DNA from 4 places in the Streptomyces sp. NPDC037273 genome. Region 4 is predicted to be linked to each of the others. Evidence: riboswitches for the same ligand, from Rfam matches in the RefSeq annotation. Region 4 holds a riboswitch; each other region holds the start of a gene.
What was found. A riboswitch is a leader RNA that binds a small molecule or an ion and turns the genes downstream of it on or off. The one in region 4 is predicted to bind cyclic di-AMP.
Positions count from the first base shown of each region.

Region 1: linked by a shared signal. The riboswitch ahead of ACZ7G1_RS23080 (transglycosylase family protein) and the one ahead of ACZ7G1_RS35375 (C40 family peptidase) in region 4 are both predicted to bind cyclic di-AMP.
Region 2: linked by a shared signal. The riboswitch ahead of ACZ7G1_RS07755 (peptidoglycan DD-metalloendopeptidase family protein) and the one ahead of ACZ7G1_RS35375 (C40 family peptidase) in region 4 are both predicted to bind cyclic di-AMP.
Region 3: linked by a shared signal. The riboswitch ahead of ACZ7G1_RS15895 (LysM peptidoglycan-binding domain-containing protein) and the one ahead of ACZ7G1_RS35375 (C40 family peptidase) in region 4 are both predicted to bind cyclic di-AMP.

Region 1 covers NZ_JBVJVO010000008.1:320,335-325,843, forward strand. The annotation lists gene ACZ7G1_RS23070 (cytochrome P450 family protein) at 1-448, shown strand, start outside; gene ACZ7G1_RS23075 (transglycosylase family protein) at 567-1,604, shown strand; cyclic di-AMP (ydaO/yuaA leader) riboswitch at 1,862-2,035, shown strand; gene ACZ7G1_RS23080 (transglycosylase family protein) at 2,039-2,746, shown strand; gene eno (phosphopyruvate hydratase) at 3,067-4,353, shown strand; gene ACZ7G1_RS23090 (FtsB family cell division protein) at 4,444-4,914, shown strand; gene ACZ7G1_RS23095 (DUF501 domain-containing protein) at 4,937-5,482, shown strand; gene ACZ7G1_RS23100 (Ppx/GppA phosphatase family protein) at 5,479-5,509, shown strand, end outside.
Region 2 covers NZ_JBVJVO010000002.1:560,865-566,373, reverse strand. The annotation lists gene hpnH (adenosyl-hopene transferase HpnH) at 1-523, shown strand, start outside; gene ACZ7G1_RS07775 (aspartate aminotransferase family protein) at 520-1,905, shown strand; gene ACZ7G1_RS07770 (helix-turn-helix domain-containing protein) at 1,980-2,609, shown strand; gene ACZ7G1_RS07765 (DUF6126 family protein) at 2,643-2,798, shown strand; gene ACZ7G1_RS07760 (tyrosine-protein phosphatase) at 2,808-3,629, opposite strand; cyclic di-AMP (ydaO/yuaA leader) riboswitch at 3,986-4,158, shown strand; gene ACZ7G1_RS07755 (peptidoglycan DD-metalloendopeptidase family protein) at 4,163-5,167, shown strand; gene ACZ7G1_RS07750 (SGNH/GDSL hydrolase family protein) at 5,333-5,509, shown strand, end outside.
Region 3 covers NZ_JBVJVO010000005.1:222,378-227,886, forward strand. The annotation lists gene ACZ7G1_RS15885 (phosphocholine-specific phospholipase C) at 1-495, shown strand, start outside; gene ACZ7G1_RS15890 (DUF6197 family protein) at 556-1,218, opposite strand; cyclic di-AMP (ydaO/yuaA leader) riboswitch at 1,562-1,744, shown strand; gene ACZ7G1_RS15895 (LysM peptidoglycan-binding domain-containing protein) at 1,749-2,642, shown strand; gene ACZ7G1_RS15900 (phosphoribosyltransferase family protein) at 2,636-3,922, opposite strand; gene ACZ7G1_RS15905 (LURP-one-related family protein) at 4,052-4,648, opposite strand; gene ACZ7G1_RS15910 (alpha/beta fold hydrolase) at 4,856-5,509, opposite strand, start outside.
Region 4 covers NZ_JBVJVO010000020.1:132,416-137,924, reverse strand. The annotation lists gene ACZ7G1_RS35385 (ATP-dependent Clp protease proteolytic subunit) at 1-390, shown strand, start outside; gene ACZ7G1_RS35380 (hypothetical protein) at 398-703, shown strand; cyclic di-AMP (ydaO/yuaA leader) riboswitch at 1,094-1,224, shown strand; gene ACZ7G1_RS35375 (C40 family peptidase) at 1,228-1,704, shown strand; gene ACZ7G1_RS35370 (cytidine deaminase) at 1,815-2,258, shown strand; gene ACZ7G1_RS35365 (ATP-binding protein) at 2,268-2,705, opposite strand; gene ACZ7G1_RS35360 (8-amino-7-oxononanoate synthase) at 2,880-4,058, opposite strand; gene bioB (biotin synthase BioB) at 4,202-5,458, shown strand; gene ACZ7G1_RS35350 (adenosylmethionine--8-amino-7-oxononanoate transaminase) at 5,451-5,509, shown strand, end outside.

The sequences.
Region 1 (5,509 bases), on a different contig from region 4:
CCAGGCCTCGGTCGCGGCGGGGGAGACGGGGCTCCTGGAGACCGGCGTCGAGGAACTGCTGCGGTTCGACGGGCCGGTGGAGATGGCGACCTGGCGGTACGCGACCCGGGCGCTGACCATCGGCGGGCAGGAGATTCCGGCGGGCGACCCGGTGCTGGTGGTGCTCGCCGCCGCGAACCGGGACCCGGAGCGGTTCGGCGGGCCGGACGTGCTCGACCTGTCCCGGCGCGACAACCAGCACCTGGGGTACGGGCACGGCATCCACTACTGCCTGGGTGCGCCGCTCGCGCGGCTTGAGGGTCAGACGGCGCTCGCGACGCTGCTGACGCGTCTGCCGGATCTGCGACTTGGCGTCGATCCGGACGAACTGCGGTGGCGCGGCGGGCTCATCATGCGGGGATTGCGCACGCTTCCGGTGGAATTCTCCCCTTCCGTACCCCCACAGTGAACTGACTGCCCGTCAGAACTGTGATCTTCACGTGATCGCGGGTCCATCGACTTGTGACGAGCGTTCGAATACCGCTACGTTTCCCGGCAGTCTCAGCCGTCACGCGAAAGGCGCTGCTATGCGTTCCGGGAACGGACGACACCGTCGCCCCCGTCAGGCCCCCGCCCTCGTCGTCGCCGCCGGGGTGACCGGATCGGCCATGGCGCTGCCGCTGCTCGCCACCGGGTCCGCCTCCGCCGCCGACGCCTCCACCTGGGACCGGGTCGCCGAGTGCGAGTCCGGTGGCCAGTGGAGTGCCAACTTCGGCAACGGCATGTACGGCGGCCTCCAGTTCACCCAGGACAGCTGGGAGCGCCACGGCGGTCTGGCGTACGCGCCGAGCCCCGACCTGGCCAGCCGGGCCCAGCAGATCGCGGTGGCCGAGAAGGCCCTTGCCAAGGGCAGCCAGGAGTGGGCCACCTGCGCCCCGATCGCCGGCCTGACGAACGACGGCAGGAGCACCGGCGTGGACCCGGGCCCGACCGCCGTCCCCGCCGCCCCCACGGGCCCGGTCGCCGAGTCGAACCGCACCGACGGCCTGCCGTCGGCCTCCGAGGCGTCAGGCCGCACGCTCGGCGCGGAGAAGAGGGCCACCGTCGCCCCGACCCCCTCCGCCCCCCTCACGCCCTCCGCGCCGGTCACCCCGGACACCTCGGTCACCCCGGGCACGCCGACGGCCCCCGGCACCCCGGACGGGTCGGTTACGCCCGGTACGCCCGATTCCTCCGCTACGGAGGAAGGTGACGTGTCGTCGGCCACACCCGGCACCGGCAAGCACCGGGGCGAGGCCGCACCGGAGGGAAGCGGCAAGTCGGGCGCTTCGGCCGAATCGGGTCGACATGCCTCCTCCAGCGACAAGGTGGCCGAAAGCGTCGAGTCGCAGCCCTCGGCTGACGGCGCGAAGAATTCGGGCACAACGGACAGTCAGGGCGCATCGGGCGCGTACACCGTGCAGCCCGGTGACAGCCTTTCGGGCATCGCGCAGTCGAACGAACTCCCCGGAGGCTGGACGGCCCTCTATGACGCCAACCGGCAGACGGTGGGCGCCGATCCGGACCTGATCGTGCCTGGTCAGAGCCTTGAGCTGACGGTGGATCCGGCTTCGCGCGAGGGGTAGTTCGGGGCCGTATGTCCGGATCTGGGCAAGTGAGACATGGGTCTCTTCGCCTCAACTGGCGTGTCCTGTCCGTAACCTTTGGCTCCGTCACCTCTCACCTGCGCAAACACCCCCCGCCGGACGGCAAGTAGGGGCGATTTTTCCGCAATACGCCTCTTTGAGCTTCCGGCGGGCTTGTGCCTATGGTCGTACCGCTCGCCACCGCGGGCCCCGTCGACCGAAACGCCGAATCCTGCCGTCGGCCGATGGGAACAGTCGTCGCGCAAGCGCCGAAGGCAGGAGTGGGGGACCCAAGGTAAGTGCCGGTCCCGGCCGTTGAGACAGACGGCCGACGATCGGCTTGGGGTGAAGCCGCGTGCAAGGACACGCGGCCGGGCAACTTTCCGGCCCGAACCCGACAGCTCACCTCACAGGCGTCGGTGAGGAGAATCTCCATGCTGTTTTCCGGCAAGGGCAAACACCGTCGTCCCTCCAAGGCCACCCAGGTCGCCACGCTCGTCGGCGTCACCGGTGTCGCCGTCGCCGCCCCGCTGATGACCGCGGGCACCGCGTCGGCCGCCACGGCCTCCGAGTGGGACCGCGTCGCCCAGTGCGAGTCCGGCGGCAACTGGTCCATCAACACCGGCAACGGCTACTACGGCGGCCTGCAGTTCTCGGCCTCCACCTGGGCCGCGTACGGCGGCACCGCCTACGCCCCGACCGCCAACCTGGCGTCGAAGTCCCAGCAGATCACCATCGCCGAGAAGGTCCTCGCGGGCCAGGGCAAGGGCGCGTGGCCGAGCTGTGGCGTGGGCCTCTCCGGTGCCAAGTACACCGGCGGCACCAGTACCCAGGCCCCGAAGCGCACGGCCACCGAGCCGACCACGCGCAGCGAGCAGCGCCAGGCCCCCAAGAAGGCCACCGGCGTCAAGAAGGCCACCTCCGCCAAGAAGTCCACGGCGCAGAAGACCGTCACCACCCCGACCGGCAAGTCGGTCAAGAAGGGTGACGGCGAGTACCGCGTCAAGGCCGGCGACACGCTCGGCACCATCGCCCAGGCGCACGGCGTCCAGGGCGGCTGGCAGAAGCTCTACGACCTGAACAAGGACGTCGTCGCCGACGCCGACCTCATCTACGTGGGTCAGCAGCTCCACCTCAAGTGAGCCTGACGACCCTCCCGCGGTGACCACCCCGGTCCGGCGTGCTCCTTCCCCCGTGCGCGCCGGACCGGGGTTCCGTCGTGTGAGGGCCCGGGTTCCGTCGCGCAGGGGCGTAGAAGAGTCCTATAAGAGGGGCCTCCGACGGTTACCGTCCAGTAGATCTGGGGTCCTTCGTCCCGAGATGCATGCCCTTGGGTCCTTTTTCGTCCCAGGGTGCGGGCGCCCGGCCGGCTGGAGCCTCCGGGGCGGTTAGGCTCTTGTCGCAAGGCCCAAGCGACCTGCATCGACCTTGCGTCACATCCAGCGTCACATCCCAGAAGGAGATGCTCGTGCCGTCCATCGACGTCGTCGTAGCCCGGGAAATCCTGGACTCCCGAGGCAACCCCACGGTCGAGGTCGAGGTCGGCCTCGACGACGGCAGCACCGGCCGTGCTGCTGTTCCGTCCGGCGCCTCCACCGGTGCCTTCGAGGCCATCGAGCTCCGCGACGGTGACCCGAACCGCTACCTCGGCAAGGGTGTCGAGAAGGCCGTCCTCGCCGTCATCGAGCAGATCGGCCCGGAGCTCGTCGGCTACGACGCCACCGAGCAGCGCCTGATCGACCAGGCCATGTTCGACCTGGACGCCACCGAGAACAAGGGCTCGCTCGGCGCGAACGCCATCCTCGGTGTCTCCCTCGCCGTCGCGCACGCCGCCTCCGAGGCCTCCGACCTCCCGCTGTTCCGCTACCTCGGCGGCCCGAACGCGCACCTGCTGCCCGTTCCGATGATGAACATCCTCAACGGTGGGTCGCACGCCGACTCCAACGTCGACATCCAGGAGTTCATGATCGCCCCGATCGGCGCGGAGTCCTTCTCCGAGGCCCTTCGCTGGGGCGCCGAGATCTACCACACGCTCAAGGGCGTGCTGAAGCGCAAGGGCCTCTCCACCGGCCTCGGCGACGAGGGCGGCTTCGCCCCGAACCTCGAGTCGAACCGCGCCGCCCTCGACCTCATCGTCGAGGCCATCAAGGAGGCCGGCTACACCCCGGGCTCCGACGTCGCGCTCGCGCTCGACGTCGCCGCGTCCGAGTTCTACAAGGACGGCAAGTACGAGTTCGAGGGCAAGTCCCGCTCGGCCGCCGAGATGACCGAGTACTACGAAGAGCTCGTCGCCGCGTACCCGATGGTCTCCATCGAGGACCCGCTGTTCGAGGACGACTGGGCGGGCTGGAAGGTCCTCACCGACAAGCTGGGCTCCAAGGTCCAGATCGTCGGCGACGACCTCTTCGTCACCAACCCGGAGCGTCTGGCCCGCGGCATCGAGGAGGGCACCGCCAACGCCCTCCTGGTCAAGGTCAACCAGATCGGTTCGCTGACCGAGACCCTCGACGCCGTCGAGCTCGCCCAGCGCAACGGCTTCAAGTGCATGATGTCCCACCGCTCCGGCGAGACCGAGGACGTCACCATCGCCGACCTCGCCGTCGCCGTGAACTGCGGCCAGATCAAGACCGGCGCCCCGGCCCGCTCGGACCGCGTCGCCAAGTACAACCAGCTCCTGCGCATCGAGGAGATCCTCGACGACGCCGCGGTCTACGCCGGCCGCAGCGCCTTCCCGCGCTTCAAGGGCTGAGCTCGCCTGACGCCCTAGATACCTACGTCCCCGTACTCGGTCCCGTACCGTGTGCGGGGACGTACGTATGAACAGGGGAGGCGACACGACATGGCCGTGAAGGACCGGGACCGGTTCTCGACCGCGACCCGGATCAGGCTGCTCGGCGAGCAGACCGCGGCCCGTGTCTACCGCTCGCAGACCCGGCGGCAGGCCCGCCGCTCCCGGCTCACCGGCCGCGCGGCCTTCCTCGCGCTCGTCGTGTGCTCCCTCGTCGTGGCGCTCGCCTACCCGATGCGGAGCTACGTCTCCCAGCAGGGCGAGATCGCCGAGCAGGAGCGCCGGGCCGCCGAGGCCGCCCGGCGGGTCGAGGAACTCAGGGACGAGAAGGCCCGCCTCCAGGACCCGGCCTACGTCCGCCGCCTCGCCCGCGAGCACCTGCACTACGTGCTGCCCGGCGAGACCGGCTTCACCGTGAACGACCCCGACGCGGAGCAGCGGCCCCGCGCCGACCAGGGTGCCGAAGAGCGACCCTGGTACGACAACCTCTGGGACGGCGTCGACCACGCCGACCGCCCGTAACGACCTGACGAGCAAGGCAGACATGGAAACGCCCCCTCCGCAGACCGAACGCACCGAGCCCACCGAGACGGACATCGCCGCCTTCGAGCTCCAGCTCGGCCGGCCGCCCCGCGGCCTGCGCGCCATCGCGCACCGCTGCCCGTGCGGTCAGCCGGACGTCGTCGAGACGGCGCCCCGGCTCCCCGACGGCACGCCGTTCCCGACCACGTACTACCTGACCTGCCCCCGGGCGGCCTCGGCCATCGGCACCCTGGAGGCCAACGGGGTCATGAAGGAGATGCAGGCCCGGCTCGCCACCGACCCGGAGCTCGCCGCCGCCTACCGGGCCGCGCACGAGGACTACATCTCCCGCCGTGACGCCATCGAGGTCCTGGAGGGCTTCCCGAGCGCCGGCGGCATGCCGGACCGGGTCAAGTGCCTGCACGTCCTCGTCGGCCACTCGCTGGTCGCGGGCCCGGGCGTGAACCCCTTCGGCGACGAGGCCCTGGCGATGCTGCCCGAGTGGTGGGCCAAGGGACCCTGCGTCACGCCGTGCGCGGACAAGGACGAGAAGGAGTCCGCGGAATGACCCGGGTCGCCGGTATCGACTGCGGTA
Region 2 (5,509 bases), on a different contig from region 4:
TTCGACCTTCTTCAACACCGACACCCCGCAGACGATCATCGAGGTGCTCAATTTCCTCAACGACGACCTGCAGGTCGACGAAATGATGATCTCGCCCGCCTACGCCTACGAGAAGGCCCCCGACCAGGAGCACTTCCTCGGCGTCGAACAGACCAGGGAACTCTTCAAGAAGGCCTTCGCCGGCGGAAACCGGCGCCGCTGGCGGCTCAACCACTCGCCGCTCTTCCTGGACTTCCTGGAAGGAAAGGCGGACTTCCCCTGCACCGCCTGGGCCATTCCCAACTACTCCCTCTTCGGCTGGCAGCGCCCCTGCTACCTGATGAGCGACGGCTACGTCCCCACGTACCGCGAACTCGTCGAGGAGACCGACTGGGACAAGTACGGCCGCGGCAAGGACCCGCGCTGCGCCAACTGCATGGCGCACTGCGGCTACGAGCCCACCGCCGTCCTCGCCACCATGGGCTCCCTCAAGGAGTCCCTGCGCGCGGTGAGGGAGACCGTCTCCGGGAACAGCAAGTCATGACCGGCGGGTTCGACCTGCGGGCGCTGCTCTCCGAGCGCGGCGGCGAGCGGTACGAGCTGCACGCCAAGTACCTCAACCACCAGCTGCCGCGCATGCTCCACACCATCGGCTTCGACAAGGTGTACGAGCGGGCCGAGGGCGCCCACTTCTGGGACGCCGACGGCGTCGACCACCTCGACATGCTCGCCGGCTTCGGCGTGATGGGCCTCGGACGGCACCACCCCGTCGTCCGCAAGGCCCTCCACGACGTCCTGGACGCCCAGCTCGCCGACCTCACCCGCTTCGACTGCCAGCCGCTGCCCGGACTGCTCGCCGAGCGGCTGCTGGCGCACAGCCCGCACCTCGACCGGGTCTTCTTCGGCAACAGCGGCACGGAGGCCGTGGAGACCGCCCTGAAGTTCGCCCGGTACGCCACCGGGCGGCCCAGGGTCCTCTACTGCACCCACGCCTTCCACGGGCTCACCACCGGCTCCCTCTCCGTCAACGGCGAGCGGGGCTTCCGCGAGGGCTTCGAACCGCTCCTGCCGGACACCGCGATCGCCCTCGGCGACCTCGACGCCCTGGAGCGGGAGCTGCGCCGGGGCGACGTGGCCGCCTTCGTCGTCGAGCCCATCCAGGGCAAGGGCGTCCACGAGGCCCCGCCCGGCTTCCTGCGGTCCGCCCAGGAGCTGCTGCACCGGCACGGCGCCCTGCTCATCGCCGACGAGGTGCAGACCGGCCTCGGCAGGACCGGCGACTTCTACGCCTACCAGCACGAGGAGGGCGTCGAGCCCGACCTGGTCTGCGTCGCCAAGGCGCTCTCCGGCGGCTACGTCCCGGTCGGCGCCACCCTCGGCAAGGACTGGATCTTCAAGAAGGTGTACTCGTCGATGGACCGCGTCCTGGTCCACTCGGCGAGCTTCGGGTCGAACGCCCAGGCGATGGCGGCCGGGCTCGCCGTCCTGTCCGTCATGGAGGACGAGGGCACGGTCGCCCACGCCCGCCGGATCGGCGAGCTGCTCTCCGGCCGCCTCAAGGAGCTGGTGCCCCGCTACGAGCTGCTGCACGAGATCCGCGGGCGCGGCCTGATGATCGGCATCGAGTTCGGCCGGCCGTCCTCGCTGGGCCTGCGCGGCCGCTGGACGATGCTCCAGGCGGCCCGGAAGGGCCTCTTCGCCCAGATGGTGGTCGTGCCGCTGCTCCAGCGGCACCGGATCCTCACGCAGGTCTCCGGCGACCACCTGGAGGTGATCAAGCTGATCCCGCCGCTGATCATCGACGAAGCCGATGTGGACCGGTTCGTCACCGCCTTCACGGCGGTCATGGACGAGGCGCACGGCGGCGGCGGGCTGATGTGGGACTTCGGGAAGACACTGGTCAAGCAGGCGGTCGCGCAGCGCTGACCGGATCTCGACGCCACTTTTGCCTCTGAGGCAAGAAACTTGCCTCAGAGGCACGATCCTGGCGGAATGGACGCATGGACCACGTCCCCGGGGAAGCCTCCCCGGACCCCGCCACCTCCGGCGTCGTGCCCGACGTCGCCCCTCAGCTGCGGGCCCTGCGCCGCCGCCGGGGGCTCACCCTGGAGGCCGCCGCCCAGCGGGCCGGCCTCTCGCCCGCCCACCTCTCGCGCCTGGAGACCGGGAACCGGCAGCCCTCGCTGCCGATGCTGCTCGCCCTGGCACGTATCTACGGTACGACGGTCGCCGAGCTCCTCGGCGAGGCCCCGCCCGAGCGGGACCCGGTCGTCCGGGCCGACCGCTCCGAACCCGTCGAGGCCGGCGGCTGGACCTACCGCCAGGCCGGCGGCGCCGGGCGCGCCCTCCAGTGCCTGCGCGTCCACGTGCCGTACGCCACCAAGGCCGACATCGTGCGGGTCCACCCCGGCGAGGAGTGGATCCACGTCCTGGAGGGCCGGGTGCGGCTCGCCCTCGGAGAGGCCGTGCACGTCCTCGATCCCGGGGACAGCGCGCACTTCGACTCGCTGACCCCGCACCGGATCGGCGCCGCCACCACCGGCGGCGCGGAGCTGCTCTTCGTCCACACCCTGATGCAGAGTCCCGCGGCCGAGCTGTGTCTCGGCGACGGAACCCCGCATCTGCGCTGATCCTGCGTGACCCTTCCTGAGGAAAGGACCGACATGTCCGAGAAGTCCGTACCGGTCACCGGCGAGGAGCGCGGAGAGGGCAAGTTCCCCAAGGGCCTCGTGCTCCGCCTCTTCGCCTACCTGATCGCGGGCCACCTCTTCGCCGGATTCCTCTACCTGCTCTTCATGCTGGGCGGGCAGAACCAGTAGGCCCCGGGCTCAGACCTCCGTGAGCAGGCGCTCCCGCAGCCGCTCGCGGGTCTCGGGGGCCAGCTTCAGGCCCTCCGCGAGGTAGGCGTCCACGCTGCCCCAGGTCGCCTCGATCGTCTCGAAGGCGGCCCGCAGGTACTCCACCCGCGCGTCGAAGAGCGGGCTCAGCAGCTCCATCACCTCGGGCGACATCGCGTCGGGGGAGGTGGAGCTGCGGCGCACCTTGTAGCGGCGGTGCGGGTCGTTCGACTTCACGTAGTCCGCCTCGATCGCCTCCCGCTCCACGCCGACGGCGAGCAGCGTGATCGCGATGGAGAGGCCCGCGCGGTCCTTGCCGGCCGCGCAGTGCATCAGGGCGGGGACGCTCTCCTCCGCCATGGAGTGCAGGATCCGGCTGTGCTCCGTGGTGCGCTCGACGATCATGCGCCGGTACGAATCGGACATCCGGTCGGCGGCCTTGCCCTCGCCGAGGATCTCCCGCAGCTGGGAGATCTCGCCGTCACGCACCAGCTTCCAGAACTCCTTGCCGTCGGCCGGGTCGTTGAGCGGTATGTTCACGTTCCGTACGCCGGGCAGCTCGACGTCCGCGCCCTCGACCTTCCGGTCCGCCTCGTTGCGGAAGTCGAAGACCGTGTGCAGGCCCAGCGTGGCCAGGAAGGCGGCGTCGCTCTCGGTCGCGTGGGCGAGGTGACCGCTGCGGAAGAGCCGGCCGGCGCGGACGGCGCGGCCGTCCGTCGTCGGCAGGCCCCCCACGTCCCGGAAGTTGCGGACCTCGGCCAGCTCGGGTTCGTTCGCTTCGATGGGCGGCACCTGCGGCAGCTGCTGCGTCACGGCTGCTCCTGTTCTGTTGATCGGTTCCTGTGCCAATCATCTCGGGTAGGGGGCCCCGCACGCACCTCCTCGCACAGGAATGGGTGATCTGTCCGTATTGAGACGTTCGGCATAACCCGCCCCGGTTGAAGGGGAGATGGCAAGCGGCGCGTGAGCAGCGTCATAAACGTGACGGACCGTGCCTGATCGTCTTTTCCAAATACCCTCCGGGAAAAGGAGACCGAGGGACCGTCATCAACGGAGGGTGACCGGAATTCCGCCCTGATATCGCCCCGTCAGGGAGTCCGGAAAATCCGTGGCTTGTTTACGCCGACCCCCCTCGTCTAGCGTCGCGATCAATCCGGACGGACCGCCGAATCCTGCCACCGCCCGGAATCCGCACTCATCCCATGCGTGGCAGGAGCGGGGGACCCAGGAAGTACGCCGGTCCCGCGATGCAGGACGGCTCGGGGTGAAGTCGCGTGAGAACGCGGCCGGGCATCTCCAGTCCGAACCCGACAGCTCACCTCGCAGGCGCCGGAGAGGAATTCGCCATGCCCGCGAAGGGTAAGCACCGCCGTCCCAGGATCAACCCCATCACGCGTGGATTCGTCGTCGCCGGCACCGGTGGCGCCGTCGTCGCCCTCCCGCTCCTGGGCGCGACCGGGGCCCACGCCGCCGAGCAGTCCGCTCCGGCCGCCGTCCCGGGCCAGGCCGTCACCGCCGCCGCCCAGGTGAAGGCCCCCGCCGCCGTCCAGGCCGCGCCCGCCGCCGCCAAGGCCGCCCCGAAGACGTACTCCGTCGTCCCCGGCGACTACCTGTCGAAGATCGCCGCCGACCACCACCTCGCCGGCGGCTGGCAGAAGCTGTACGCCGACAACCGCCAGGTCGTCGGCGAGAACCCCTCGCTGATCCTGCCCGGCATGAAGCTCACCCTCGGCGCCAAGAGCTCCGCGCCCGCCGCCCCGAAGAGCACCGCGCCCAAGGCCGCCGCGCCGAAGAGCACGAAGAGCTCCGCGAAGCAGGACTCCGGCAAGAACGGCGACACCTCCCGCGCCTCCCGCGGCAGCGAGCGCTCCTCCGCCCCGGCCGCCGCCACCACGGAAACCTCGGCCTCGCAGTCCTCGCAGTCCTCGGGCTCCACCTCCTCCTCCGGCTGGGTCGCTCCCGTCGCCGGCGGCGGCTTCTCCACCCCGTACCGCGCCTCCGGCTCCATGTGGTCCTCCGGCTACCACACCGGTGTCGACTTCATCGCCTCCTCCGGCACCACCGTCCGCGCCGTCGGCGCCGGCACGGTCGTCTCCGCCGGCTGGAGCGGCGCCTACGGCAACGAGGTCGTCATCCAGCACGCGGACGGCAACTACTCGCAGTACGCGCACCTCTCCTCCCTCTCCGTCTCGGCCGGCCAGAGCGTCAGCGGCGGCCAGCAGATCGGCCTCTCCGGCTCGACCGGCAACTCCACCGGCCCGCACCTGCACTTCGAGATCCGCACCTCGCCGAACTACGGCTCCGACATCGACCCGCTGGGCTACCTCCGCCAGCACGGCGTCTCCGTCTGACCCGGGCACCCGCTCGGCGGACAGCCTCCGACGGCCCGGCACACCTGTGCCGGGCCGTCGGCGTATTCCGGCTTGGGAGAATCTTTATCGGTGGCATATGTCACCCGCCGTCAACCCCTCCTTACGGTCGCGTAGGTCACATCCGAAAGGGAAGGATGTGCTCCCGTGGCAGACGATTCGAGATCAACAGACAAGAACGCATTCGGGTCGTACGCGGCGATCGGTGACAGCTTCACCGAGGGCGTCGGAGACCCCGGGCCCGACGGGATGTACGTCGGCTGGGCGGACCGCTTCGCGGTGCTGCTCGCCGACCAGCTGCCGGAGCACGACGCCTTCCGCTAC
Region 3 (5,509 bases), on a different contig from region 4:
GCGGCCCACTTCTCGATCCACCCGCACCAGCACCGCGACACGGCCGCCTGGCAGTACACCGTCGACCCCGGCGGCACGGCCTCCGACTACTTCAACATCGGCCTGGGCTCGGGCTCCGGCAAGTACGACATCTCGATGATGGGACCCAACCGCTTCCTGCGCCGCTTCATCGGCGACGCCTCCAAGGCGGGCAAGGACGTCGAGGTGGCGGCCCGGTACGCGACCGAAGCGGGGACCGGGAAGCCCGCCCTGTGGTTCACCATGACCAACAACTCGGGCGGCCCCGTCACCTTCACCATCCGCTCGAACGCCTACCGCGCGGACGGCCCGTGGACGTACACGGTGCCGGCGCGCTCCAGCCGCGAGGACTTCTTCAACGCCGTCGCGTACCAGAACGGCTGGTACGACTTCACGATCCTCGCCGACATCGACGGCACCTGGTCACGCCGGTACACCGGCCACATCGAGACCGGCGCGCCGAGCATCAGCGGCTGACCCGCCCCCGTGTCCGCCGGGCGGCCCTTCGGGGCTCAGCCCGGCCGACGCGGGACACGCTCAGCGGCCCGCAAGCGCCGCCCGCGCGATGGTGGCGTCGAGCAGGGCGACGGCGTCCTCGGCGGTACGTCCAGGCGCCCGGTTCCAGGGCCCGATCAGGTCGTGCCAACCGCGCGATCTGAGCTCGGTCATGACCCAGGCCGCCGCCTCGTTCATGGTGTCCGCGCTGCCGTGCCCGAGCCGGTGCGCCGCCAGCAGCGCACCGCAGACACACCGCGCCCCGCGCACGTCGCGCAGCTTGTACGGGGTGTTCTGCCAGCCCCATTCCGTGAGCACGAGGCGCGCGTAGCCCAGGTGGACCGAGGGACGGAGGTCCGCGCGTCCGATACGGCGCCAGGCGTGCAGCCGGTCGGGCAGTACGGCTCCGACGCGGCCCGGCAGACGGCGCTCGACCGGGAGGGGCGGCGGCAGCGCGTGCAGCGCGTCCGCCACCAGCTGCTCCACCGGCACGCTGAGCAGCGCCCGCCAGCTCTCCGAGGGCGGCTCCGGAGCCTCGGGCGCGAGAGGCGCGAGCGGCGTGAGAGGTGTGAGGGGTGCAAGGGGTGCGAGGGGCGCCTCGGTGGTCAGGTCGATGACGATCCGCTGCCAGGTGGCGCTGTCGTACAGCGCGGCGGCCTCGCGGTCGACGGTGTCGGGGCTGGGCAGGGAGATGACGGGCGTCATCCGGCGGCTCCTCGGTCGGGGTGGCTCCATCTTTCAGGATGAATGTCGGGTTTGCGACTTTTGCCCTTGAGTGCACACCCGCCATCGAGCCCTTTTCCACCCACTCCGCCACTAACAGAATTACCGTGCATATTCGGACATTGGGCACCTGGTGATGCGACTCACTTTCCCGGATCCGACGCGGTGATCGAATTCTGCGCAGACCAGGGGGCACAAGGAAGTTGGAGAGCCGCCGGAGTGGGTCGATCTTGAATTCGCCGAATTCGGTGATCCATTCGCCGCACCACCGGACTCCGTCCCCTTGTTATCCGTCGCATTACTGGCCTACGGTCACCTCCATTCGAGCGGATCGCCGAATCCTGCCACCGCTCGAAATACCTCCCTTTTCACCCGACGGCAGGAGCGGGGGACCCACGAATACGCCGGCCCGGATATCCGGAACGGCTCGGGGTGCAGCCGCGTGCGCGCGGCCGGACACCTCCCGTCCGAACCCGACAGCTCACCCCGCAGGCGCCGGAGAGGAATCCGTCATGCCTGCTCACGGTAAGCACCGCCGCCCCCGACGCCGCCCCGTCTCCCAGGGCCTCGCGCTGGTCGGCACGGGCGGGGTCGCCCTCGCCCTCCCGCTGATCACCCCGGCCGTGGCCGGTGCCGCGCCCGTCTCCGGAGCCCCGGAATTCACGGCCCGCGCCGTCGCCGCCCCCGCCGCCGCGGCCCCGGCCTTCGCCCAGGCTCCCGCCGCTCCGGCCGCCGCCCGCAGCTATACCGTCGTCCGCGGCGACTCCCTTTCCCTGATCGCCCAGAAGAAGGGAATTCAGGGCGGCTGGAAGGCTCTTTACCGGGCCAACAAGAGCGCCGTGGGTGACAATCCGTCACTTATTCATCCGGGCCTTGAGCTGACGCTTCGTCGGGATTCCGCGAAGGCCGCTCCCGCCCCGGCGAAGAAGACCACCAAGTCCGACCGCGCGAGCCGCTCCGAGCGCCGCTCCGCCCCCGCCACCACCGGCGCGTCGGCCGCCCAGGCCGCCCCGGTGGCCGCGCCCGCCGCCGCCCCCGCCCAGGCGGCTCCGGCCCAGGCCGCCCCCGCGGCCGCCACCAACTACGCCGACAACCTGGACGGCTGGATCCGCGAATCGCTGGCCATCATGGCCCAGCGGGGCATCCCCGGCTCGTACGACGGCATCCTCCGCAACGTGATGCGCGAGTCCTCCGGCAACCCCCAGGCCATCAACCTGTGGGACTCCAACGCCGCGGCCGGTACGCCCTCGAAGGGCCTGCTCCAGGTCATCGAGCCGACCTTCCTCGCGTACCACGTGCCCGGCACGTCCATGGACCTCTTCGACCCGGTCGCCAACATCACCGCCGCCTGCAACTACGCGGCCGACCGCTACGGCTCCATCGACAACGTCAACGGCGCCTACTGACGCCCGAAGTGCCCGGTGAACCAGGAGGTGGCGAGCTCCGCCACCTCCTCCAGGGCCCCCGGCTCCTCGAACAGGTGCGTGGCGCCCTCCACCACGGACAGCCGGCTCTCGCAGCGCAGCAGTGACCGGGCCCGCCGGTTCAGGTCCAGGACCAGCGCGTCCTCGCCGCCCACCACGAGCAGCGTCGGTGCCCGCACCGCGGCCAGGCGGTCCCCGGCGAGGTCCGGCCGCCCTCCGCGCGACACGACGGCGCTCACATCGCACTCGGGATCGGCCGCCGCCCACAACGCGGCGGCCGCGCCTGTGCTCGCCCCGAAGTAACCCAGCGGAAGGCCCGCGCCCACCGGCTGCCCCGCGACCCACTCCGTGGCCGAAGCGAGCCGTCCGGCGAGCAGCGGCGTGTCGAAGACCCGCGCCCGGTCGCCCGCCTCGGCCTCGGTGAGCAGATCGAACAGCAGGGTCCCGAGGCCGGCCTGATTGAGGACCTCCGCCACCGCCCGATTGCGCGGGCTGTGCCGGCTGCTCCCGCTGCCGTGCGCGAACAGCACCAGGCCGACGGCCCCGTCGGGCACCGCGAGCCGCCCCGCGAGCGTGACGCCGGCGGCCTCGATCCTCACCTCCGAGTCCCGCACCACCGGGCCCCGCGCCGCACGGTTCCGGTCCAGGCAGGCGATCACCTCCGCATCGGCGGTCTGCTCGAAGTCCCGGTAGAACGGCCCGATCGCGTAGAAGATCTCCGGCTCGTGGACACTGACCGTCTCGTCCGCCTCACCGCCCAACCTCGCCTTCCACCCACTCGGCGCGACCGGGACGGCCAGCACGATCCGGGCGGCTCCCCTGGCCCGCACCACCCGGCAGGCCGCGAGGGCCGTCGCCCCCGTCGCCAGCCCGTCGTCGACGACCACCACCGTCCTGCCTTCGAGCGGCACGGACGCCCTGCTGCCCCGGTACCGGCCGGCACGCTCCTCGAGCACCGCGTGCTCGCGTTCCTCCACCGCCGCGAGCGCCCGCTCCCCCACACCGGTGTCCCGCAGGACGCGCTCGTTCAGCACGCGCACGCCACCCTCGCCGAGCGCGCCCATCGCGAGCTCCGGCTGATAGGGCACCCCCAGCTTCCGCACGAGACAGATGTCGAGCGGCGCTTCGAGCGCGTCCGCGACCTCCGCCGCGACCGGCACCCCGCCACGCGGGAGACCGAGGACCACGACGTCATGGCCCTTGAGGTGTTCCAGCCGGGCCGCGAGCTGCCTGCCCGCGTCGGTCCGATCGCCGAAGAACATGGTCCGCCGCCCTTCCGCCTGCGCGGCCCGGGCCCGGGGAGGTACGGCACGCCCGTCCCCTGCCCCTCCTTCCAGGGTAGACGCGTCGGCGACAGGCGGTCGGCGGGTGCTTTCGGCAGCCGGAGGTGATCAGCGGGACTGGAGGGCGTCGAGGGCGACGGCCTGGGCTATCGCGAGCCTCCGGTCGAGCTCGGGATCCGCTATCTCCAGGACGTACCGGTCGCGCAGACCGAAGCGCTTGTCGACGGACATGACGGGCCGTTCGCCCGCGGCAAAGTCGAAGTGATAGGGCACGGCGAAGGGGATCAGGTCCGTGAAGGGGAGGAACTCCCAGATCCTCCGAAGCAGCGCGATCCCCTGGTGCCGCTCCCGCCCGGTGGTCTCCACCGCCGCGCCCTCGCCGCTCAGATGCCAGGTACTGCGGAGCAGGGAGGCCCCGAAGTCCTTGCGGAAGCCGCCGAGCCGGGTGCCGGAGGCCCCGTGCACGTCGTAGGTCGCGCCGACGTCGAGGACCTGGCGGGCCTTGAAGGTGAACAGGATCTGGCGCCGGGACTCGTCGGTGTAGAAGGTGACGTGCTCCTTGAGCGCCATTCTCTTCTGGTGGGCGAACGCGACGAGTTCCGCCTCCTCGCCGTCGGGCCCCTCCGTGTGCACCAGGTAGCGGTTCGCCATCAGGGTCACCTTCTGGCGGACGAGGAAGCGGTGCTGCGACTGTGCGAGGCCCATCGACGGTGCTCCTGCTGATCATGGGCGGTCTCCCGGGAGAGACCGCCCTGTGGCGTCATGACCACGATGATCGCGCGCGGCACACCCCTGCCGCTGTCCTCGAAAGTCGTCGGTCCGGTCGACGTTCGGATGACTTCCGGAGCCCCCTCCGAAGACTTCCGACGACGACGGCGAGAACCTGCGAAAGGAGCTCCGTCAGCTCGGACCTCAGGCCCCGAGGAAGGCCTCGATCGCCTCGGCCAGCGGTCCCGGGGTCTCCTCGGGGGCGTAGTGGCCGGCGTCCTTCAGTACTTCGAGGCGGGCGTTGGGGTACCAGCGGAGCCAGGTGGACTCCATGGCCTCGGTGCCGAGCGCCGGGTCGTGGGCGCCGACGACGAGGAGGACGGGGGTGGGGTTGTCGCGGACGCGCTCGTGGAAGTCGGTGCCGGACCAGGAGTCCAGGTAGGCGCGGAAGGCGGTGGCGGAGGAGCGGCCGACGGACCGGTCGACGAGGGATCCGAGCCAGGCGTCGTCGTACCGGCCGCCCGTGGTGTTGTCGATGATCGCGCGCCGGTAGGCCGGTTCCTCGGCCGCGCCGGCGAAGAGGTCCCAGGTCTCGCCGTCGAGCGGGAAGCCGGCCGCCGAGACGGGCGAGATGCCGACGATCGAGCGGACGCGTTCGGGGGCGCCGAGCAGCATCAGCTGGGCCGCCTTGCCGCCCATGGAGTGGCCGATGACGGAGAAGGAGTCCCAGCCGAGGTCGTCGGCGACCGCGAGCGCGTCGGCGGCGACCTCCTCCATCGTGTAGGCGCCCGCGTGGTCGAGGGCTTCGCCGTAGCCGCGGCAGTCCAGGAAGGCGTAGGTGCCGGTGGCGTCGTTCAG
Region 4 (5,509 bases):
GCCGTCTACGACACGATGCGGACGCTCTCCTGCGACGTGGAGACCACCTGCCTCGGCCAGGCCGTCTTCACCGCGGCCGTCCTGCTCGCCGCCGGCACCCCGGGCAAGCGCCTGATCCTGCCGGGCGCCCGGGTCACGCTCGAACAGCCCGCCCTGGACGAGCCGCTGCGCGGACAGCCGAGCGACCTCGACCTCCAGGCGCGCGAACTGCTCCGGCTGCGGGCCCTGGTGGCCGGCATGCTCACCGAACACACCGGCCGGAGCCGGGAGCGGATCGACGCGGACATCGACCGCCTCACCGTCCTGGACGCGCCTGCGGCGGTGGCGTACGGCCTGGCCGACCACGTCGTCCTCAGCCGGCGGGAGTCCGCCGGCGGCGCGGCGCGGTGAGCCGGCCGTGGTCCCCGAGCTGCCGCCGCTGCCCGCACTGACCCGGGCCGAGGGCGAGTTCGTCGACGCGTACCTCGAAGTCGTCGACCTCCTGGGGAAGATCAACCCATCCAGGGGTTCGCATACCTATGGGGCACTGCGCGCGGCACAAGCCCTGGTCGGACGGGTGGAGGCGCTGCGGGAAGCGCTGACGCTCATGCATATGCGGGGCGAGAGCGAGGTGCACGCGGACACATTGGCGCGCGCCCTAAGGGTGTTGGACGGCGAGCGCCGGGCCGACCGGGTCACCGTCCCCCGCACTCGGGCGAGTTGACATTCCGGCGTGTCGTGTCGAGGTCCGGTCGGCCGACGCGCGCCGCAGAAACCCTCCCCCGTTCGGCGTAGTCGACGAGTCGACACAGGAAGCGAGCGAGTTGCGCAACCGGTGTACGCATTTGGCGGAATCGAACGTTCCGCCGCAGGTGCGGGGCTCGTCGGCCACACCTGTGAAGATCCCAAAGGCTGCCTGTCCACCCGAATGGATCAGTCGTGAGGAGCCTCACATATCGCCGTTTCAGCTCGGATTTCGACCATGACGTGGGTCAAGATCCCTGACGACGACAAGCCCCCGCCGCCGCGGCGGGGCGGTCCGGGCGGACGCCGAGTCCTGCCGCTGTCCCGGACGTCTGGTCGACAGGAGTGGATCGGCAGGAGTGGAGGACCCGATTTTTACGGGGCGAACGCGCTGTTCCGGCAGCGTGGCCGTCCCTTGGGGTGAAGCCGCAGCCGCGGCCGGGCATCTTCGCCAGCCCGAACCCGACAGGTCATCCTTCGCAGGCGGCTGACGAAGGGTTGCGCATGACCGCGCAGATGCACGTCCCGTCCCTGCTGTCCCGGGCCGGAGCCGTCTCGGCTCTCACCCTCGCCGCCGTCGGCGGCACGCTGCTCGCACCAGGAGCGGCGCCGGAGGCCCAGGCAGCGACCACACACGCGAACAAGGCACTGAGCGTCGCCGCGTCCAAGAAGGGATCGCCTTACCGGTACGGAGCCACCGGACCCACCAGGTTCGACTGCTCCGGTCTGACGCTCTACGCGTACAAGAAGGCGGGCAAGTGGCTGCCCCGCACAGCGCAGCAGCAGTACAACAAGACCCGGCACATCTCCGCGTCCAGCAGACAACAGGGGGACCTGGTCTTCTTCCACTCGGGTGGAAGGGTCTACCACGTCGGCATCTACGCCGGCGGCGGCAAGATCTGGCACTCGCCCAAGACGGGATCCTGGGTGAAGCTCGACAAGATCTGGTCCTCGAAGGTCTACTACGGCCGCGTCCGATGATCACTGCCGGACACTGACCCGGCACAAGGGGGTGCGGTGGCGCCGCCGCACCCCTCCCGCCGGAACGAAAAGCCCGGCGAACCGTCCGAGCGGCTCCCTAGGATGCCGCGATGAGACTCGATCAAGCACTCGTCGACGCCGCCGTCGCCCAGCTGGAGAAACGCTGGACGCCGGACGAGCCCGGCGGCGCCGCGGCCGTCTACCTCGACGACGGCCGCATCCTCACCAGCGTCGCCCTCGACAACATCAACGTCGGCGTGACCCTCTGCCAGGAGACGGGCGCCTTCTGCCAGGCGTACACCCTGGACCGGCGGATCACCGCCTCCGTCTGCGTCTTCCGCGACCCGGAGGACGGCCGCTTCGTCGTGCTGCCGCCCTGTGGCATCTGCCAGGAGCGGCTCGCCCTGTGGGGGCCCGACGTCGAGGTCGGCGTGCCCGACCCCGAGGACCCGACCCGCTGGCAGGCCCGCACGCTGGCCGAGGTCAACCCCTACTACTGGGCCCGCCACTTCGCCGAAGGCTCGTGGCCCTCGCAGCGGGAGCACACCGGGTAGCCGGCCGGGTCAGAGGCTGGGGACCCGGGCCGCTGTCCAGGGCAGCGTGATCCAGACCGTCTTGCCGCCCTCCTCGGTGGGGGTGACGGAGAGACGGCCGCCGGCTTCGGCCGCGAGGGAGCGGATGATGACGAGGCCGCGGCCGTTGTCCTGCTGGACGGCGGCGGGGAGACGCCGGGGCCGGCGGGGATGGCTGTCGGTCACGCCGACGTGCAGGAGTTCCCCGCGGACCAGCCGGACGTCGACGGTGAACGTCGGCGACTGGCCGAAGGTGTGCAGGACGGCGTTGGTGGCGAGTTCCGAGACGATCAGGCGGATCGAGTCGGCGGTGTCGCCGTCGTCGTCGAGACCCCAGCCGGTGAGGACCTCCGCGACGTACCGCCGGGCGGTGGGGACCGAGGCGGGTTCGCTCGGCAGCGTGACGGATGCTTCCTGATGATCTGCCATGGCGACGCTGTCCCTTTCCCGCCGGGATCAGTGCCCCGGATTGCGCTTCGCGTCAGAGTGCCACCGATCGTGCCGCCCCGGGCGGGGTTCCACCAAGATATGTCCCCATCTGTCGCCCGAAGCGGTGAACTCTGCGGCCTGGAAACGCGCTTGGGACCGCGCCGGGCCCCGCGCTCAGAAAGCCGGCGCCGTCCGCAGGATCGTCTCCACCGCCCGCTCGATCTGCGCGTCGGAGAGGTCAGCGCGCGCCGTGAGCCGCAGCCGCGAGATGCCGTCCGGCACCGACGGCGGGCGGAAGCAGCCGACCAGCAGGCCCTGTTCGCGGCAGTCCGCCGCCCAGCCGAGCGCCGCCTCCGGCGAGGGGGCCCGGACCGAGACGACGGCCGCGTCGGGCCGTGCCGAGGTGAGGCCGGCGTCGGTCAGCAGCCGGTGCAGGGTGGTCGCGACGGTACGGGCCCGCTCGGCGAGGCCCGGTTCCCCGGCGATCAGCCGCAGGCTCGCGAGCGCGCCGCCGGCGGCGGCCGGGGCGAGACCGGTGTCGAAGATGAAGGTGCGGGCCGCGTTCACCAGGTGCTCGATCACCCGGGCGGGGCCGAGGACGGCGCCGCCCTGGCTGCCCAGGGACTTGGAGAGGGTGAGGGTGGCGACCGCGTCCTCGTCGCCCGCGAGCCCCGCCTCGTACAGGGCTCCCCTGCCACCGGCGCCGAGGACGCCGAAGCCGTGGGCGTCGTCCACCACGAGCCCGGCGCCGTGCGCGCGGCAGGCCTCGGCGAGCTCGGCCAGGGGGGCCTTGTCGCCGTCGACGGAGAAGACCGAGTCGCTGACGACCAGGGCCCGTCGCCCGGGGTGCGCGTCCAGGGTCTTGCGTACGGCCTCGGGGTCGGTGTGCGGGACGACGGCGGTCTCGGCGCGGGCCAGGCGGCAGCCGTCCACGATCGAGGCGTGGTTGGCGGCGTCGGAGACGATCAGGGAGTCCCGGCCGCCGAGCGCGGTGAGCGCCGCCAGGTTGGCGGTGTAGCCGGAGGAGAAGACCAGGGCCGCCTCGAAGCCGCAGAAGTCGGCGAGTTCGCGCTCCAGCCGGGTGTGCAGCCGGGTGGTGCCGGTGACGAGCCGCGAGCCGGTGGAGCCGGCGCCCCAGCGCCGCGCCGCCTCGGCCGCCGCCTCGGTGACCTCCGGGCGTCGGGTGAGCCCGAGGTAGTCGTTGCTCGCCAGGTCGAGGAGGTCCGACTCGGCCGCCCGGGGCCGCAGCGTACGCACGAGACCGGCCTCCGCACGGCGGCGCGCCTCGGCGTCGGTCCAGTCGAACGCGGTACGGCGCGGGGCCTCGGCCCGCCCGTCGTCGGCCTGTGGCATGCGGCGATCCTTTTGTAGGCAGCGCACAGACCCTAGCGGGAGGAAGCCGAGGTCGGGATGTGGTCATCCACACACCCCGATCGGAGTCGTTTGTTCGGATCCTCCTTGGCCCGGGGCCGGACGGTAGGCAAGGATCTCAGGTTATGGACCTGCTGAACACGCTGGTGGAGAAGGGGCTGCGGCGCGAGCTGCCGACCCGTGAAGAAGCGCTCGCCGTGCTGGCGACCTCCGACGACGAACTGCTCGATGTGGTGGCGGCCGCCGGCAAGGTGCGCCGTCAGTGGTTCGGACGGCGGGTGAAGCTGAACTATCTGGTCAACCTGAAGTCCGGGCTCTGCCCCGAGGACTGTTCCTACTGCTCGCAGCGGCTCGGCTCCAAGGCCGAGATCCTCAAGTACACCTGGCTCAAGCCGGACGAGGCGTCCCAGGCGGCCGCCGCCGGTGTCGCCGGCGGCGCCAAGCGGGTCTGCCTGGTGGCGAGCGGGCGCGGTCCGACGGACCGTGACGTCGAGCGGGTCGGCAAGACCATCGAGGCGATCAAGGAGCAGAACGAGGGCGTCGAGGTGTGCGCCTGCCTCGGTCTGCTCTCGGACGGCCAGGCGGAGCGGCTGCGGGAGGCCGGCGCCGACGCGTACAACCACAACCTGAACACGTCCGAGGCGACGTACGGGGACATCACCAAGACCCACACCTACGCCGACCGCGTGGACACCGTGCAGAAGGCGCACGCCGCCGGTCTGTCCGCGTGCTCGGGCCTGATCGCGGGCATGGGCGAGAGCGACGAGGACCTGGTCGACGTCGTCTACGCGCTGCGCGAGCTGGACTCGGACTCGGTGCCGGTCAACTTCCTCATCCCCTTCGAGGGGACCCCGCTCGCCAAGGAGTGGAACCTCACCCCGCAGCGCTGCCTGCGGATCCTGGCGATGGTCCGGTTCGTCTGCCCCGACGTCGAGGTGCGGATCGCGGGCGGCCGTGAGGTGCACCTGCGCTCGATGCAGCCGCTGGCGCTGAACATCGCCAACTCGATCTTCCTCGGCGACTACCTGACCAGCGAGGGCCAGGCCGGCCAGGCCGACCTGGACATGATCGCGGACGCCGGTTTCGAGGTGGAGGGCGCGGGCACCACCACGCTCCCGAAGCACCGCGCGGACGCGCTCGCGGCGGCGGCCGGCGGCTGCGGCTCGCACGGTTCCGCCGAAGGCGCGGGCTGTGGCTCGCAGGCGTCCGCCGAGGGCGCGGGCTGCGGCTCGCACGCCGGTGGCGGCTGCGGTCCGTGCGGCGGCCACGCCGAGACGCCGGCCGAGGCGCCCGCCGCCGAGGCCGCGGCGAACACCGCCCGGACCGACCTGGTGGCCGTGCGCCGCCGGGGCGCCGGCACGGACCTGGCGCCGAATGCGTAACGACGAACTGCTCGCCCTGGACCGGGCGCACGTCTGGCACCCGTACGGCCC